Prosthecomicrobium sp. N25: one gene and its partner. The protein of the gene in region 1 interacts with the protein of each later gene in a pairwise test. Links are inferred from orthologs where the notes say so. Each region holds a gene or a part of one and is shown on either strand. Other genes may lie near its edges.

What was found. Proteins that work in one complex are often made in the same cells at the same time.
Region 2: the proteins of dnaQ (region 1) and dnaE interact in binary tests that used the Escherichia coli proteins (3 or more experiments, as listed by UniProt). The link is inferred for Prosthecomicrobium sp. N25 from one-to-one orthologs.

The regions. Positions count from the first base shown.
Region 1 is NZ_JBBCAT010000002.1:166,800-173,936, forward strand. What follows is about bases 2,851-5,706. They hold dnaQ (DNA polymerase III subunit epsilon), read right to left. Parts: upstream 4,718-5,706; coding sequence 3,983-4,717; downstream 2,851-3,982. Other genes in these bases: WBG79_RS15575 (FxsA family protein), read left to right, coding at 2,851-3,269; secB (protein-export chaperone SecB), read left to right, coding at 3,416-3,907; coaE (dephospho-CoA kinase), read right to left, coding at 4,748-5,377; WBG79_RS15595 (shikimate dehydrogenase), read right to left, coding at 5,374-5,706. In the rest of the region: WBG79_RS15560 (Smr/MutS family protein), read right to left, coding at 1-628; mltA (murein transglycosylase A), read right to left, coding at 630-1,745; WBG79_RS15570 (Tim44/TimA family putative adaptor protein), read right to left, coding at 1,818-2,519; more of WBG79_RS15575, read left to right, coding at 2,766-2,850; more of WBG79_RS15595, read right to left, coding at 5,707-6,210; WBG79_RS15600 (Maf family protein), read right to left, coding at 6,207-6,836; WBG79_RS15605 (pyruvate, water dikinase regulatory protein), read right to left, coding at 6,833-7,137. UniProt on the Escherichia coli protein: DNA polymerase III is a complex, multichain enzyme responsible for most of the replicative synthesis in bacteria. The epsilon subunit contain the editing function and is a proofreading 3'-5' exonuclease.
Region 2 is NZ_JBBCAT010000001.1:2,740,819-2,749,073, reverse strand. What follows is about bases 2,207-6,180. They hold dnaE (DNA polymerase III subunit alpha), read right to left. Parts: upstream 5,863-6,180; coding sequence 2,407-5,862; downstream 2,207-2,406. In the rest of the region: iolD (3D-(3,5/4)-trihydroxycyclohexane-1,2-dione acylhydrolase (decyclizing)), read left to right, coding at 1-1,070; iolE (myo-inosose-2 dehydratase), read left to right, coding at 1,133-2,017; WBG79_RS12510 (SDR family NAD(P)-dependent oxidoreductase), read left to right, coding at 6,888-7,799; WBG79_RS12505 (phosphotriesterase family protein), read left to right, coding at 7,796-8,255. UniProt on the Escherichia coli protein: DNA polymerase III is a complex, multichain enzyme responsible for most of the replicative synthesis in bacteria. This DNA polymerase also exhibits 3' to 5' exonuclease activity. The alpha chain is the DNA polymerase catalytic subunit.

The sequences.
Region 1 (7,137 bases):
CCACCCTGAAGCGCCGCGCCTTGCGCAGGCGGACATAGAGCGCGCCGGCGCCGCCGTGGGCGAGATGCGCCTCCTCGAAGCCGACCACGTAGTCGCGCATGTCCGGCAGGGCCAGCCATTGCGGCACGACGCGGCGCAGGATGCCGCGCTCGTCCGGGTCGCGGAACCCGCCCTGGACCGGCCGGGCGCCCTTGCCGGTGATGACGATCACCATGCGGGCGCCGCGTGCCTGGGCGCCGGCGACGAAGCGGCGTAGCGCCGCATGCGCCTCGTGCTGGGTCATGCCGTGCAGGTCGAGGCGCTCGTCGACGCCCATCGTGCCGCGGACGAGCTTGCGCTTGGTGCGCTGGTCGATCGGGGCGAGCGGCGTCGGCTGCGGGCGAGCCTTCGGCTTCGCGGGCGCAGGATCGGGGCGCGGCTGGGGGGGATGCGGATGGGCGGTCGGCGATGCGGCGGAAACCGGGGCGTCGTCGTGGACCGGCTCGATCATCGACTCGGCGGGGGGCGGCGGCGCGGCCTTGCGGCGGCGGGTCTTGCGTCCGGGCTCGAGCGGCGCCACCGACTCGGCGACCTTGCGCCACAACGCCCGCTCCTCCTCGCTCAGGTCGCGCTTGCGCCGGCTCGCCATGTCAGTCCCTCGGCACCAGGACGACGAAGGACCGGGGCTCGTGGCGGACGTACCCGGCAAGGACGCCGGCCTCGGGCCCGCAACCGACGAAGACGTCGCCCCGGGCCGGGCCGACGATGGCCGAGCCGGTGTCCTGGGCGACCATCAGGCGGCGGACCGGCGCCAGGGCGCCGCCGGGGCCGAACGGCAGGTCGGCGTCGAGGAAGACGGGCGTGCCGAAGGTGTGCAGGCGGCGGTCGACGGCGAGGGACCGGCCCGGCGTCAGCTGCACCCCGGCGGCCGCCACGGCGCCGAGCGCGGGGTCCAGGCCGTCGAGCACCTTGAAGAAGATGTAGGAGCGGTTCTCGCGCATCAGCGCGCGGCCGGCCGCCGGGTCGGCCTCCAACCAGGCCCGGAGCCGGTCGGCCGTCATGGCCTCGGCGGGCGCCACGCCGCGCTCCACGAGCCGGCGGCCGATGGAGGTGTAGGGCCAGCCGGCCTTGCCGTCATACGCGACCCGGAGCGGGTCGCGGCCGGGCAGGCGGATGCGCGCGGAACCCTGGACGTGGATGAAGAAGGCGTCCACGGGGCTTTCCAGCCAGACCAGCTCGAGGCCGCGGCCCGCCAGGGCGCCGTCCTCGATCTCGGCGCGGTCGAAATAGGGTACCAGCCCGTCCGGGGCTCGGCGGGCGAAGGCGAAGGACGGGTCCATGCCGGCCGGGCGATTGCGGTCGTTGACGTCGACGAGGTCGTCGGGGCGGGCCAGGAGCGGGACGGCGAAGCGCCCGGTGCGGACGGGCGAGCCCTCGACTTCCGGTTCGTAGTAGCCGGTCAGGAAAGGCCGGCCCTCGGTCGGGCGAACGCGGAAGGGCGCAAAGGAGGTCTCGAAGAAGCGGCGGCAGGCCGCGTCGCCCTCGGGGTTCTCCGCGAGAAGGCGGCGCGCGACGCGCGCGAGTGCCTCGCCGTCGACCCCCGCCGGCCCGAAGGCGGCATCGGCCAGAGTGCGGGACTTCGGCGCCGCGCCGGCGATGTGGCGGGCGGTCAGCCGGAAGGCCGCCATGGCTTCGGCGTGGCGGTCCTCGGCCCAGCCGGGCAGGTCCGCGAAGGCGAGGGGTTCGAGGCTTGCGGCGGCGGTCATCGGGGGCGGGGCAGCGGCGTCGGAGACGGGAGATCGCGGCCGGCACCCGCCACTTTCCCGGCCTCGGCGGGGTCAGTCGGGGGTCTGGGTGGCGACGAGATACCAGTTCGGGTCGCTCGACGTGGCATTCCGCTCGAAGGTCCAGACGTCGACGAGCTCGGCGACCTTGCCCGGATCGCCGTCCACCACCTCGCCCTTCTGGTCGCGGGTGACGGTGATCAGGTGGCTGACGAAGCGGACGGTGATCTGCACGAGCGAGCCGCGCAGGGAGGCCTCGACGATCTCGGCCTTGTCGATACCCACGAAGGTGGTCTCGACCGTCTCGCCGCGCGCCTCGCGGTCCTGGATGGCGGCCACGAAGCCGTCGTAGACCTCGCGGGAGAGGAGCGGCTTCAGCGCCTTGCGGTCGCCCGCCGCGAAGCTCGTCACGATCATCTCGTAGGCGATGCGCGCGCCGGCCAGGAAGCCGTTCGGATCGAAGGTACGGTCGGCCGAGACGATGGTCCTCAGCGCCCGGTCGAGCGCCGGGCTCTTGGCGAGGGGCGGAGCCGGCGCCTCGGCGGCCTCGGGGGCCCCGACGCCGTTCGGGCGCGGCATGGGGATGACGTTGTCGCGGTCGGCGGCGTTGTCGACCCGGTCGCGGTTGGCATAGGGCGGCTCGATCGGGGGCCGCTCGCTGCCGGTCTTGCGCCCGAGCACGCTGCGGAGCCGCAGGAAGATGACCACCGCCAGCACGAGGAAGATGATGTTGTAGATATCCAGGAACTGACCCATCGGACCTCGACCTCGCGCGCGACGGCTCCGGCCCGAAGGCGGGGCCCGCGCCGTGTTATGTATGCTATCCCATCCTGCGATCCAGACGGAATCGTCGGCCGGGGCCGTTTTCGCGACCCTCCATCCCACAGGCTGCACGAAACGTGAAGATCACGGGGCGGCCCGCATCTTTCCCCGGCGGCCGGCCGACCCCATCTGAACCGCCATCGGCGGACGCATGGCGCCGCCCACCGAGGATTCGTGACGATGCCCTTCGGGCTCCTGCTTCTCGTCGGCCTCGCGGCCTGGCCATTCCTGGAGATCGCGGCCTTCATCGCCGTGGGGCGCGAGATCGGCATCCTGCCGACCCTTCTGACGATCGTCGCGACGTCGGCGACCGGCGCGCTGCTGCTCAGGGTCCAGGGCCTCTCGGCCCTGAACGCCATCCGTCGCGACCTGAGGGCCGGCGGCCTGCCCGTCAACGCGCTCGGCCATGCCGCCCTGATCGGGATCGGCGGGCTGATGCTGCTCCTGCCCGGCTTCGTCAGCGACGTCGTCGGCCTGCTCCTGTTCCTGCCGCCCGTCCGCAGCCTGATCCTGGCGGCGCTCTCCCGCAATGCCAGCGTGGTCGTCGTGCGCTCGCGCCAGTCGCGGCGCGTGCTCGACCTGGAGCCCGAGGAGTGGCAGCGCCGGGGGGACGACGGGCCGGGGCCCGAGGGCTACCGCCCGGCTCTCCCCGAGGCCGATCGGCGGGAGCCGCCGCGGCCCTGAGGCTGCGGCCGGGTCCGCAGGGGCGGTTTCCGGCCATTCGGCTTGTCGGGCCCGGCGGGGCGTGCTAGCGGGGTGCCTCCCCGGAGCGAAGGATCGGCCAGCTCGGCCCGGTCGCGTGCTCCGGCCCGCGATCTTCCGAGGAAACCATGACCGACATCGACGGCAACGCCCGTTCCAACATCGGCGGCCCCGCGCCGACCGAAGCGCCGTCCATCAACGTGCTCGCCCAGTACGTGAAGGATCTCTCCTTCGAGAACCCGAACGCGCCGCAGTCGCTGCAGCCGCGCGAGAACGGGCCGGCGCTCAACATCAACGTGAACGTCGGCGCGCGCCCGCTCTCCAACACCGAGTTCGAGGTCGACCTGACCCTGCAGGCCCGGGCCGCGCAGGGGCAGGAGGTCGTGTTCGCGGTGGAGATCGTCTATTCGGGCCTGTTCCGGATCGTGAACGTGCCGGAGGAGCACCTGCACCCCTTCGTGCTCATCGAGTGCCCGCGGCTGCTCTTCCCCTTCGCGCGCCAGATCGTCTCGGACGCCACGCGCAACGGCGGTTTCCCCCCGCTGATGATCGACCCGATCGACTTCGTGGCGCTCTACCAGCAGAACATGGCGCAGGCGCAGGCCGCCCAGCCTAACTGACCGCCGCGGTCCGTCGGACGATCAAGAAGCCCGGCTCCGGCCGGGCTTTTTCGTTCCGGACCGGCGCAGCCCGGTTCAGCCGGCCAGGGCGGGCGCCGGGACCTCGGCGGGCTTGTCCTCGTATTTCCTCCAGACCGCCGCGTCGCCGAGCCGGGCCACGAAGGCCTCGTGGGCGGTAATCTCCTCGGGCGTGAGGCGGGAGGGGAGCGGCACCGGGCGCTGGCGTGCCTGGCGCACCCGGGTGACGTTGCGACTCGTTGTCGCGGTGGCCGTCTCGGTGGCGAGCAGCAGCGCGGCCTGCCGCCCGCCGATCAGCTCGATGTAGACCTCGGCGAGCAATTCCGAATCGAGCAGCGCGCCGTGCTTGGTGCGGCGGCTGTTGTCGATGCCGTAGCGGCTGCAGAGCGCGTCGAGGGAGTTCGGCCCGGCCGGATGGCGGCGCTTGGCGAGCGCCAGGCTGTCGACCACCAGGTCCGGCGGGATCGGGCCCCTGCCGAGGCGGGCGAACTCGGCGTTAAGGAAGCCGATGTCGAAGGCGGCGTTGTGGATGACCAGGCGCGCGCCCTCGATGAAGCGGGCGAACTCCTCCGCCACGGCGGCGAAGACCGGCTTGTCGCGCAGGAACTCGTCGGAGAGCCCGTGAACGTCGAAGGCCGCCTTGGGCATCGAGCGTTCCGGGTTGATGTAGACGTGGAACGTGCGGCCGGTCGCGATGTGGTTGACGAGCTCGATGGCGCCGATTTCGACCACGCGGTCGCCAGTCCTCGGATCGAGGCCGGTCGTTTCTGTATCGAGGACGATCTCGCGCAAGCTGCGGCTCCCGGGAACAGGGAGACGGAATCACACCGGGGAGTCGGGCGCAAGCCCGCGGCGTCCGACCGTCCCCACCATCTGGGCGGTCGTCCGCAGGATGCCGTCGACCTGGGCGCGCGCGGCCTCGAGGCCACGGCCGGTGTCGATCACGAAATGGGCGCGGCGGCGCTTCTCGGCGTCCGGCATCTGCCGGGCCAGGATGGCATCGAGCTTCTCGGCCGTCATGCCGGGACGGGCGAGCACCCGGGCGCGCTGGACCTCCGGCGGGGCGCTGACGACCGCCACCGCGTCGACGCGGTCCGCCCCTCCGGTCTCGAAGAGGAGCGGGATGTCGAGCAGGACGAGCGGAACGCCGGCGGCGCGGCAGCGGTCCAGGAACGCGGCCTCCTCGGCGCGGACCAGCGGATGCACGATCGCCTCCAGGCGGGCGATGGCCTCCGGGCGGCCGAGCACGGCGGCGGACAGGCGCTCGCGGTCGACCGCGCCGTCGCGGGTCGTGCCCGGGAAGGCGGCCTCGACGAACGGCACGGCGGAGCCCCGATAGAGGCGGTGCACGGTCGCATCCGCCTCGTGGACCGGCACGCCGCGCTCGGCGAAGATGCCGGCGGTCGTCGACTTGCCCATGCCGATCGAGCCGGTCAGGCCCAGGACGATCACGGTGCCCTCCCCTCGATGTCGGCGAGGATGATATCCCGCAATTCGGGCGTCACGGTCGGGCGGAGGCCGAACCAGCGTTCGAAGCCGGGCACTGCCTGGTGCAGGAGCATGCCGAGCCCGTCGACGGTGCGCAAGCCGCGGGCGCGGGCTGCGGCCAGCAAGGGCGTCTCGAGCGGCACATAGACGGCATCGGTGACGAGCACGTCCCCTGGCAACGGGGACAGGTCGATTTCCAGGTCGCCCTTGCCGGCCATGCCGAGCGAGGTCGTGTTGACCAGAAGGCGGCTGTCGCCCAGGAGCCCGGGCAGGTCCGGCCAGCCGTGGGCGGTCGTGCCGGAGCCGAAACGGCGGGCGAGCTCCTCGGCGCGGGCGAGCGTGCGGTTGACGAGGCGGACCGTGAAGCCCCGGCCGATCAGTCCCCAGGCGATCGCGCGGGCCGCCCCGCCGGCCCCGAGCACGACGGCGACGCCCGGGTCTCGGTCCCAACCTTCGGCACGGTCGTCGAGATTGGCGAGGAAGCCGATCGCGTCCGTATTCGTGCCGCAGAGTTCTCCCCGCTCGATCCACAGGGTGTTCACGGCCCCTATCGCCTCGGCGGCGGGCTCGACCCGGGCGCAGGCGGCGAGCGCGGCCTCCTTGTGGGGGACGGTGACGTTGCAGCCGGCGAGCCCGGATCCGGGCAGTTCGGCGAAGAAGCGGGGGGCATCCTCGGGAGCGACGGCGATGCGCTCGTAGGATCCGTCGATGCCGTACCGGCGAAGCCAATGACCATGGATGAGCGGCGAGCGGGAATGGGCGATGGGCCAGCCGATGACTGCGGCGCGGATGGTCATGCGAAACTCTCCCCCGGGGCGTCGATCAGCCCGCGGCCGCGCAGCCAACCGAGGAGCGGCAGCATGGGAAGGCCCAGGACCGTGAAATAGTCACCCTCGATCGCCTCGAAGAGGCGGATGCCCAGGCCCTCGAGGTGGTAGCAGCCGACGCTGCCCAGGATCCCCTCCCCGGCCGCATCCAGATAGTCGTCGACGGCGGCGGGGTCGAGGGGACGCATCGTCAGGCGCGCGACCGACACGTGGCGCCAGACGACCACGCCCGCCTCGGCCGCGGCCACCGCGGCATGGAGCTCGTGAGTGCGGCCCTGCAGGCGGCCGAGCTGGCGGCAGGCCTCGGCGCGGGTCTCCGCCTTGACGAGGACTTCGGCGCCAAGGCCGAGCGTCTGGTCGGCGCCGAGCACGAGGCGGCCCGGCATCCGGGCCGAGACGGCGAGCGCCTTGGCCTCGGCCAAGTGCAGGGCGACCTCGCCCGGGCCGGCGCCGCGGGCCAGGAGAGGCGTCTCGACGGCGCGCTCGTCGACGCCGGCGCCGATGGCTTCGAAATCGAGGCCTGCGGCGCCGAGGAGCTTCATGCGGGCGGGGCTCCGGGAGGCGAGGACCAGGAGCGGGGCGGCGGCGCGGGTCACTTCCGGTCCCTCTGCAGATTGATGATGGCGGCCGCCGTCTCCTCGATCGACCGGCGGGTCACGTCGATGATCGACCAGCCGTTGTCGGCGCAGAGCCGCCGCATCTGCGCGACCTCCTGCGCGATCGCCTGACGGTCGACGTAGCTCGTGTCGAAGCTGCGTCCGCCGAGCGCCAGGATGCGGTTCTCGCGGATCTGCGCGATGCGCTCGGGGCTCGCCACCAGGCCGACCACCAGCGGCTTCTCGGCGGCGAAGACCGATTCGGGGATGGGGACGCCGGGGACGAAGGGAATGTTCATCA
Region 2 (8,255 bases), on another replicon or contig:
TCGCCGAGACCCAGGCCGGCAAGTCTACCCTGCCCCACGACCATCCGCTGAACATGGGCTCGATCGGTGTCACCGGAGCCTCGGCTGCCAACGCGCTCGCCGAGGAGGCGGACCTGGTCCTCGCCGTCGGCACGCGCCTGCAGGACTTCACCACCGGCTCCTGGGCACTCTTCAAGAACCCGGCGAGCCGCCTCGTCGGCCTCAACGTGCAGGTCTTCGACGCCACGAAGCACCGCGCGATGCCGCTCGTCGCCGACGCCGAGGCGGGCCTCGCCGACCTCGCCGCCGACCTCGGCGGCTGGCGCGCGCCGTCCACCTGGACGGACCGGGCCAAGGGCCTCGCCGACGACTGGCGCAAGGCGGTCGACGACGCAATCCTGGCGACCAATGCCGAGAAGCCGTCCGACGGCCAGGTGATCGGCGCCGTCCAGCGCGTCGTCGGCTCGGCGGCGACCATCGTCTGCGCCGCCGGCGGGCTGCCGGGCGAGCTCCACAAGCTCTGGCGCGCGGGCGCCCCCGGCTCCTACCACCTGGAATACGGCTACAGCTGCATGGGCTACGAGATCGCCGGCGGCCTCGGCGTCAAGATGGCGAAGCCCGACGAGGAGGTCGTCGTCATGCTCGGCGACGGCTCCTACCTGATGGCCAATTCCGAGATCGCCACCTCGGTCATGCTCGGCCTGAAGCTCACCGTCGTGGTTCTCGACAACCGGGGCTTCGGCTGCATCAACCGGCTGCAGATGGCGACCGGCGGCGCCAACTTCAACAATCTCCTGGAGCACGCCCGGCACGAGACCCTGCCCGAGATCGACTTCGCCGCCCACGCCGCCTCCCTCGGCGCCACGGCCCGCAAGGTCGCCTCCCTGGCCGACCTCGAGGCCGCGCTCGCGCAGGCGCGCGCCGAGCCGCGGACGACCGTCCTCGTCATCGACACCGACCCGCTCGCCACCACCAAGGCCGGCGGCCACTGGTGGGACGTGGCCGTGCCCGAGGTGAGCCCCCGGCGGGAGGTCACCGACGCCCGTGCCGCCTACGAGACGGCCCGCCAGAGGCAGAGGCTCCTGAACTGACCAGGCCCCACCCGACCGACCGCGCCCCCGCGAACACGCAAGAGAACCCTGGAGACGCCCCCATGATCCGCATCGGCGCCAATCCGATCTGCTGGTCGAACGACGACATGATCGAGATCGGCGGCAACATCCCGCTCGAACAATGCCTCTCGGAAGCCCGCGAGATCGGCATCGAGGGCATGGAGCTCGGCAACAAGTTCCCCAAGACCGCCGAGGCCCTGAAGGCGAAGCTCGCCGACTTCGGCCTCGTCTTCGTCTCCGGGTGGTACTCGACCTTCCTCCTGGAGCGGACCGCCGAAGAGGAACTCGAGGCCGCGCGCGACGCCATCGCGCTGCGCAAGGGTGCGGGCGCCGAGGTGCTGATCGTGTGCGAATGCACCCGCACGGTGCACGGCACGAAGTCCGCCCCGCTCTCCACCCGGCCGGTGATGACGGAGGCCGAGTGGGCCGTCTTCCTGCCCCGCATGACCCGCTTCGCCGAACTGGTGAAGGCCGAGGGCCTGCAGCTCGTCTACCACCACCACATGGGCACCGTGATCCAGACCGAGCCCGAGATCGACCGCTTCATGGCTGGCACCGGCCCGGCCGTGAAGCTCCTCCTCGACACCGGCCATGCCACCTGGGGCGGCGCCGACCCGGTGCGGCTGGCGAAGCGCTACGCCGACCGCATCGGCCACATACACACCAAGGACGTCCGCCTGGACGTCGCCCGCCGCGCCGCGGACGGCGACTGGTCCTTCCTCGACTCCGTCCTGGAGGGTGTCTACACGGTCCCGGGCGACGGCACGGTCGACTACGTGTCGGTCTTCAAGGCCGTGCCCGCCTATTCCGGCTGGGTCATCATCGAGGCCGAGCAAGACCCCGAGAAGGCGAACCCGAAGACCTACGTGTCCATGGGCTACGCGAACCTGACCCGCTTCCTGAAGGAGGCGGGACTGAGGAGCTGACGCGCCCAAGCCGGGCAGAGACCACCCCGTCCGCAACCCCGCCCCCCCCACCGCGTTCCCAGACAAGGCGCGGCACGCGCCGCCGATCCGGGATCCAGCGCGCGGCCCGATCTCGCAGCGCTGCGGCCGGCGGAGAGCGCTGGACCCCGGCCCTCCACTGCGCTCCGGCCGGCCGCTGCGGCCGGCGGAGAGCGCTGGACCCCGGCCCTCCACTGCGCTCCGGCCGGGGATGCGGGTGGAGAGGCGGGGCCCGGAGGTCGGGGTCCGTTCAGTCCCCGATCCTCTCCACCGCAGTCCCGGACAAGGCGCGGCACGCGCCGCAGATCCGGGATCCCGCGCGGGCCCCGATCCGCAGCGCTGCGGCGGGCGGAGTCGGGCGACCCGGAGCGCTAGACGACCTGCACCTGGACCACGCCGGGGACGGCCTTGAGGGCGCCGGCGATCTGGGGGGAGACGCGGTAGCGGTCGCGCAGCTTGACCTCGACTTCGCGCTGTCCGCCTTCGCCGAGAAGGAGGATGAAGGAGACCTCGCCCTCCCCGCCTTGCGGCAGGTGGCGGTGGATGGAGTCGATCGGGCCCGGGTCGCGCAGGAAGATGCGCAGGTTCTGCTGCAGGCGGCCGGCGATGGCGTCGAGCGGCTCGACCTTGTCGATGCGGACGCTGACGCCCTCCGCGCGCTCCTCGGCATTGGCGTAGATGACCACCGACTGGCCGGGTTCCAGCAGGTCGCGATAGGTGGCGAGGCCCTCGGAGAAGATCACCGCCTCGTACTGGCCGGTCGGGTCGGAGATGCGCACGATGCCCATCTTGTTGCCGGTCTTGGTCTTGCGCTCCTGGCGGCTGGTGACCGTGCCGGCGAGGCGGCCGAAGGCGGAGCCGCCCTTCACCGAGCGCTGGAACTCCGACCACATCTGGACGCGGAGCTTCTCCAGCGTGGAGCGGTATTCGTCGAGCGGATGGGCGGAGAGGTAGAAGCCGACGGCGGAATACTCCCGCTGGAGTTGCTCGGCCGCCGTCCAGGGCTGCGTCTCGGGCAGGCGCAGCGGCTTCTCGTCGCCGCCGCCGGCGAACATGTCGAGGTTGCCACCGGCATCGGCCGTCTTCACCCGGTTGGCCTCGGCCATGACCACGTCGAGACCGGCCACGAGCTTGGCGCGGTTGGGATCGAGCCGGTCGAAGGCGCCGGCGGCTACGAGGCTCTCCAGGGTGCGCTTGTTGACCTGGCGGGGATCGAAACGCCTCGCGAAATCGGAGATGTCCCGGAAGGGCCGGTCGGCGCGGAGCGCCACCAGATGCTCGACGGCGTGGCCACCGACTCCCTTCACGGCCGCGAGGGCATAGACGATCTTGCCGTCCTCGACGTCGAAGGCGACGCCGGAGCGGCGGATGTCCGGGGCGAGCACGTCGATGCCGAGCCGCATCGCCTCGCGCCGGAAGTCGTTCAGCTTGTCCGTGTTGGACATGTCGAGCGTCATGGAGGCGGCCAGGAACTCGACCGGGTGGTTCGCCTTCAGGTAGGCGGTCTGATAGGCGACCAGCGCGTAGGCGGCGGCGTGGGACTTGTTGAAGCCGTAGTCGGCGAACTTGGCGAGGAGGTCGAAGATCGTGTCGGCCTGTTCCTTGGAGAGGCCCTGCCGGATCGCGCCCTCGACGAAGCGGACGCGCTGGGCGTCCATCTCGGCCTTGATTTTCTTGCCCATGGCGCGCCGCAAGAGGTCGGCCTCGCCGAGCGAATAGCCCGAGAGGATCTGGGCGATCTGCATCACCTGTTCCTGGTAGACGATGATGCCGTGCGTCTCCTTCAGGACCGCCTCGAGCAGCGGGTGGATGTAGTCCGGCTTCTCCAGCCCCTGCTTGCGGGCGCCGTAGACCGGGATGTTGGCCATCGGGCCCGGGCGATAGAGCGCGACGAGGGCGATGATGTCCTCGAAACGGTCGGGCTTGATGTCGGCGATGGCCTTGCGCATGCCCTGGCTTTCCAGCTGGAACACGCCGACCGTCTCGCCGCCGGCCAGGAGCTTGTACGTGGGCGCGTCGTCGAGCGGGATGGACGAGAGGTCGATGTCGATGCCCTTCGTCTTCCTGACGAGCTGGAGCGCGGTCTGCAGGACCGTCAGGGTCTTCAGGCCGAGGAAGTCGAACTTCACGAGGCCGGCGCTTTCCACCCACTTCATGTTGAACTGGGTGACGGGCATGTCGGACCGCGGGTCGCGGTAGAGCGGCACCAGCTCGTCGAGGCGGCGGTCGCCGATGACGATGCCGGCGGCGTGGGTCGAGGCGTGGCGGTAGAGCCCCTCGAGCTTCATGGCGATGTCGAGCAGCTTCTCGACGATGGGCTCCTGCTCGCGCGCCTCCTGGAGGCGCGGCTCGTCGTTGACCGCCTGGGCGAGCGTCACGGGATTGGCCGGGTTCTGCGGGACGAGCTTGGCGAGCCGATCCACCTGGCCATAGGGCATCTGCAGGACGCGGCCGACGTCGCGCAGCACCGCGCGCGCCTGGAGGGTGCCGAAGGTGATGATCTGCGCGACCTGGTCGCGGCCGTATTTCTGCTGAACGTAACGGATCACCTCGTCGCGGCGGTCCTGGCAGAAGTCGATGTCGAAGTCGGGCATCGACACGCGTTCGGGGTTGAGGAAGCGCTCGAAGAGGAGCGCGAAGCGCAGGGGGTCGAGATCCGTGATCGTCAGGGACCAGGCGACGAGCGACCCGGCGCCGGAGCCGCGGCCGGGCCCGACCGGGATGCCCTGCGCCTTGGCCCACTTGATGAAGTCCGACACGATCAGGAAGTAGCCGGGGAACTTCATCCGCTCGATGATCGTGAGCTCGAATTCGAGACGCTCGCGGTAGGTCTCCTCGCTGATGCCCGGCGCGGTCCCGTGCGCGGCGAGCCGGGCGGCGAGGCCCGCCTCGGCCTGGGCGCGCAGCTCCAGCGCCTCGGCCTTCTCGGCCGCCTCGGCGTCCTGGCCGACGCCGGCGAAGCGGGGCAGGATCGGCTTGCGCTTCAGGGGCCGATAGGAGCAGCGCCGGGCGATCTCGACCGTGTTGTCGAGCGCCTCGGGCAGGTCGGCGAAGAGCGCCTGCATCTCGGCGCGCGTCTTGAACGCGTGCTCGGGGGTCAGGCGCCGCCGGTCCTCCTCGGCGACAACGCGTCCTTCCGAGATGGCGATCAGGGCGTCGTGGGCCTCGAAGTCCTCGCGCTTGGAGAAGTAGGGCTCGTTGGTGGCGACGAGCGGCAGGCCGAGCGCGTAGGCGAGGTCGAGGAGGCCGGCTTCCGCCAAGCGCTCCTCGTCGAGGCCGTGGCGCTGGATCTCGGCATAGAGCCGGTCGCCGTAGAGGCCGGCGAGCCGCTCCAGGCGCGCGCGGGCGAGGTCCTCCTGGCCGTCGACGAGCGCGCGGTCGACCGGGCCGCCGGGGCCGCCGGTCAGGGCGATCAGGCCGGCCGTGCGGCCCTCCAGGTCGGCAAAGGAGACATGCGGGTCCTCCGTCCCCTCGGTGCCCAGGAAGGAGCGGGAGACGAGGCGGACGAGGTTCGCCCAGCCCTCGGCGTTGGCGGCAATGAGGACGAGGCTCGGCCGCCGGGCGACGAGCGAGGGCCGGCGCGAGGCCTCCCCGGCGCGGTCGTCGAACTCGACCGCGATCTGGCACCCGACGATCGGCTGGATGCCCTTCTCGGCGGCCTTCTCGGAGAATTCCAGCGCGCCGAACAGGTTGCCCGTGTCGGCGAGGCCGAGCGCGGGCTGCGCGTCGGCCTTGGCGAGCTCGATCAGCTTGCCGAGCGGCAATGCGCCCTCGAGCAGGGAATAGGCCGAATGGGCCCTGACATGAACGAAGCCGACCGCCGCCATGCCGTCTCCGACCCTTCCCTGCCCTGCCGATCCTGCCGCGACTCGGCGGCGCCCCGCCCGGCCGCCCGACGCAGTTTCGGCCCCGGGGCGTCCGGGGGCAACGCGACGCGGCCGAATGGCCGCCTCCCGGACCACGCCTTGGCGGCGCCCTGTGGATAACCCGGGGCATCCGCCCGCGGCTGGCCGGGCCGTCGTCCCCGGTTCGGCCGGGTCCGGCGCCGACCCGCGCCGACCCGTCCCTGTGGAGAAGCGCCGGGGCGCTTGTGGATAACCTGCGGGCGGGATATTCTCTCTTTGTTCCGGACCCTCAACCGGCCCGCGCTATGACGTCCGCCCAGATCGCGATCATGGCCATGAAGCTGATCAACGCACCCGCCGACAGAACTTCCCGCATCAGCATCATCATGGGAGCCTCCTTCGTTGGCCGCCGTTCGATGATCAGAGTATGTTCCTGTTTTGTTCCTGTGGTCAAGCCTGTGCCGGACGGCGTCGCAAGACTTGGTTAACGGGTGGCCTTCCCAGACGGCGAGGCGAGCGGGAGGCCCGCTTCGGGCACCGGTACGGTACCGGACACCAGCAGACCGGACGCAGGCGGAGGCCGAGGGTGGAGGCACCTATGCGGTGAGAAGGCGTGTGGAGGCCGACACGCGTCGAGCCGGAGGGCCGACCGCACGTCCTCCACAGCGGGGCCGAGGGCCGGTCCGCCGGCGCCTCCGCGCACCGGCGGCTTCGCCCGTCTCCGTACCGGCACCGCCCCGCCGTAAAGGTCCGCCCCCGTCATCGCCGACGGTGCCTTATGGACCTGCCGCGCGCCCCGGATCCGCTTGACCCCCGGAAGCGAACCCGCCTATAAGGCCCGCGCGCGGCGCCCTTCGTCTATCGGTTAGGACGGCAGCCTTTCACGTTGCAAAGACGGGTTCGACTCCCGTAGGGCGCGCCACGTTCCTAGGCCGTTTCGCTGGCGTGTTTCGTCCGACTGTGGGCTTCTGTTGCCCTTTCGCAGCGACAGCATCGCGGGAGGCATCATGCTCCAGGGGACCGTCACGGTGGTGACCGGCGGCAGCCGCGGGATCGGGAAGGAGATCGCCAAGGCCCAGGCCGAGGCCGGCGCCAAGGTGGCGATCATCGCGCGAAACCCCAATGCCGTCTCGGCGGCCGCTTCGGAGATCGGGGGAGCCGGCGCGGTGGCCAGGGGTTTCGCCGCCGATCTGTCCGACCGCGCCGCCGTCGAGGCCGTCTTCGCGGCGATCGCCACGGAATTGGGTCCGGTCGACACCCTCATCAACAACGCCGGAGTCTTCTCGGCCATCGGCCCGATCTGGGAGGTCGACCCGGACGCGTGGTGGGACGACATCGAGATCAATCTGAAATCGGCGTTTCATTGTGCGCGGGCCGTGCTGCCGTCGATGCTCTCGCGGGGACGCGGGCGCATCGTCAACATGATCGGCGGCGGCACCTCGACACCGCTGGCCTTCGGCTCCGCCTACTCGGTCTCGAAGACGGGCACGCTGCGCCTGACGGAGTGCATCGCGGCCACGCTCGAAGGCACGGGCGTCGTCTGCCTCGCGATGGATCCCGGGCTGGTCCTCACGGATCTCACCCGCTACCAGATGGAGTCGGCCGCCGGGACCAAGTACATGCCGAATGTCGGGAAGCGGTTGGCGAGCGGCGACCATCTCCCCCCGAGCTATGCGGCCCGACTCGCCCTGGAGATCGCCCGCGGCCGGTTCGACCGGTTGGCCGGTCGCGCGGTGCGCGCCTATGATGATCTCGACGAGGTCGACGCGTCCACGGACGACATCCTGGCCCGCGACCTTCGCGTCCTGCGTGTCACGGGCTTCGCCCCTTCGCCCGGCCCGGCCGGCCGCCCGGGAACACCCGACGGGCCGGCCCCGGGCGACGCCGGCCAGCCCTCGAACGGAGGAGCCGCAGGATGAGCAGTGAGACGCCCGCCCCGACCCCGGCCCCCGTCCCGGAGGAGCGGTTCCTCCATACGACGCTCGGACCTCTCGCCCGCGACCAGGTCGGCATGATGCTGCCCCACGAGCATATCTTCGTCGACTTGCGGACGCCCGACCAGCCGGGATACGCCGAGGCGGAGGAGGCCGCGGTCGTCGCTCTCATGTCCCCGAAGATCGAGGAGATCAAGGCGCGGGGGATCACGGCCCTCGTCGAGTGCTCCACGACCGGGGTGGGTCGCCGTGCGGATTTCGACCTCGCCGTCTCGCGCGCCACGAGCTTTCCGGTGCTGGTGCCGACCGGCAGCTATCGCGAGCCGTGGATCGTTCCGTTCGTCCAGGAGTCCGACGACGCGGCCCTGGAGGCCTGGATGCACCGGGAACTCACGGTGCGACTGGCCGAAGCCGACTTCCGCGCCGGCTGGATCAAGCTCA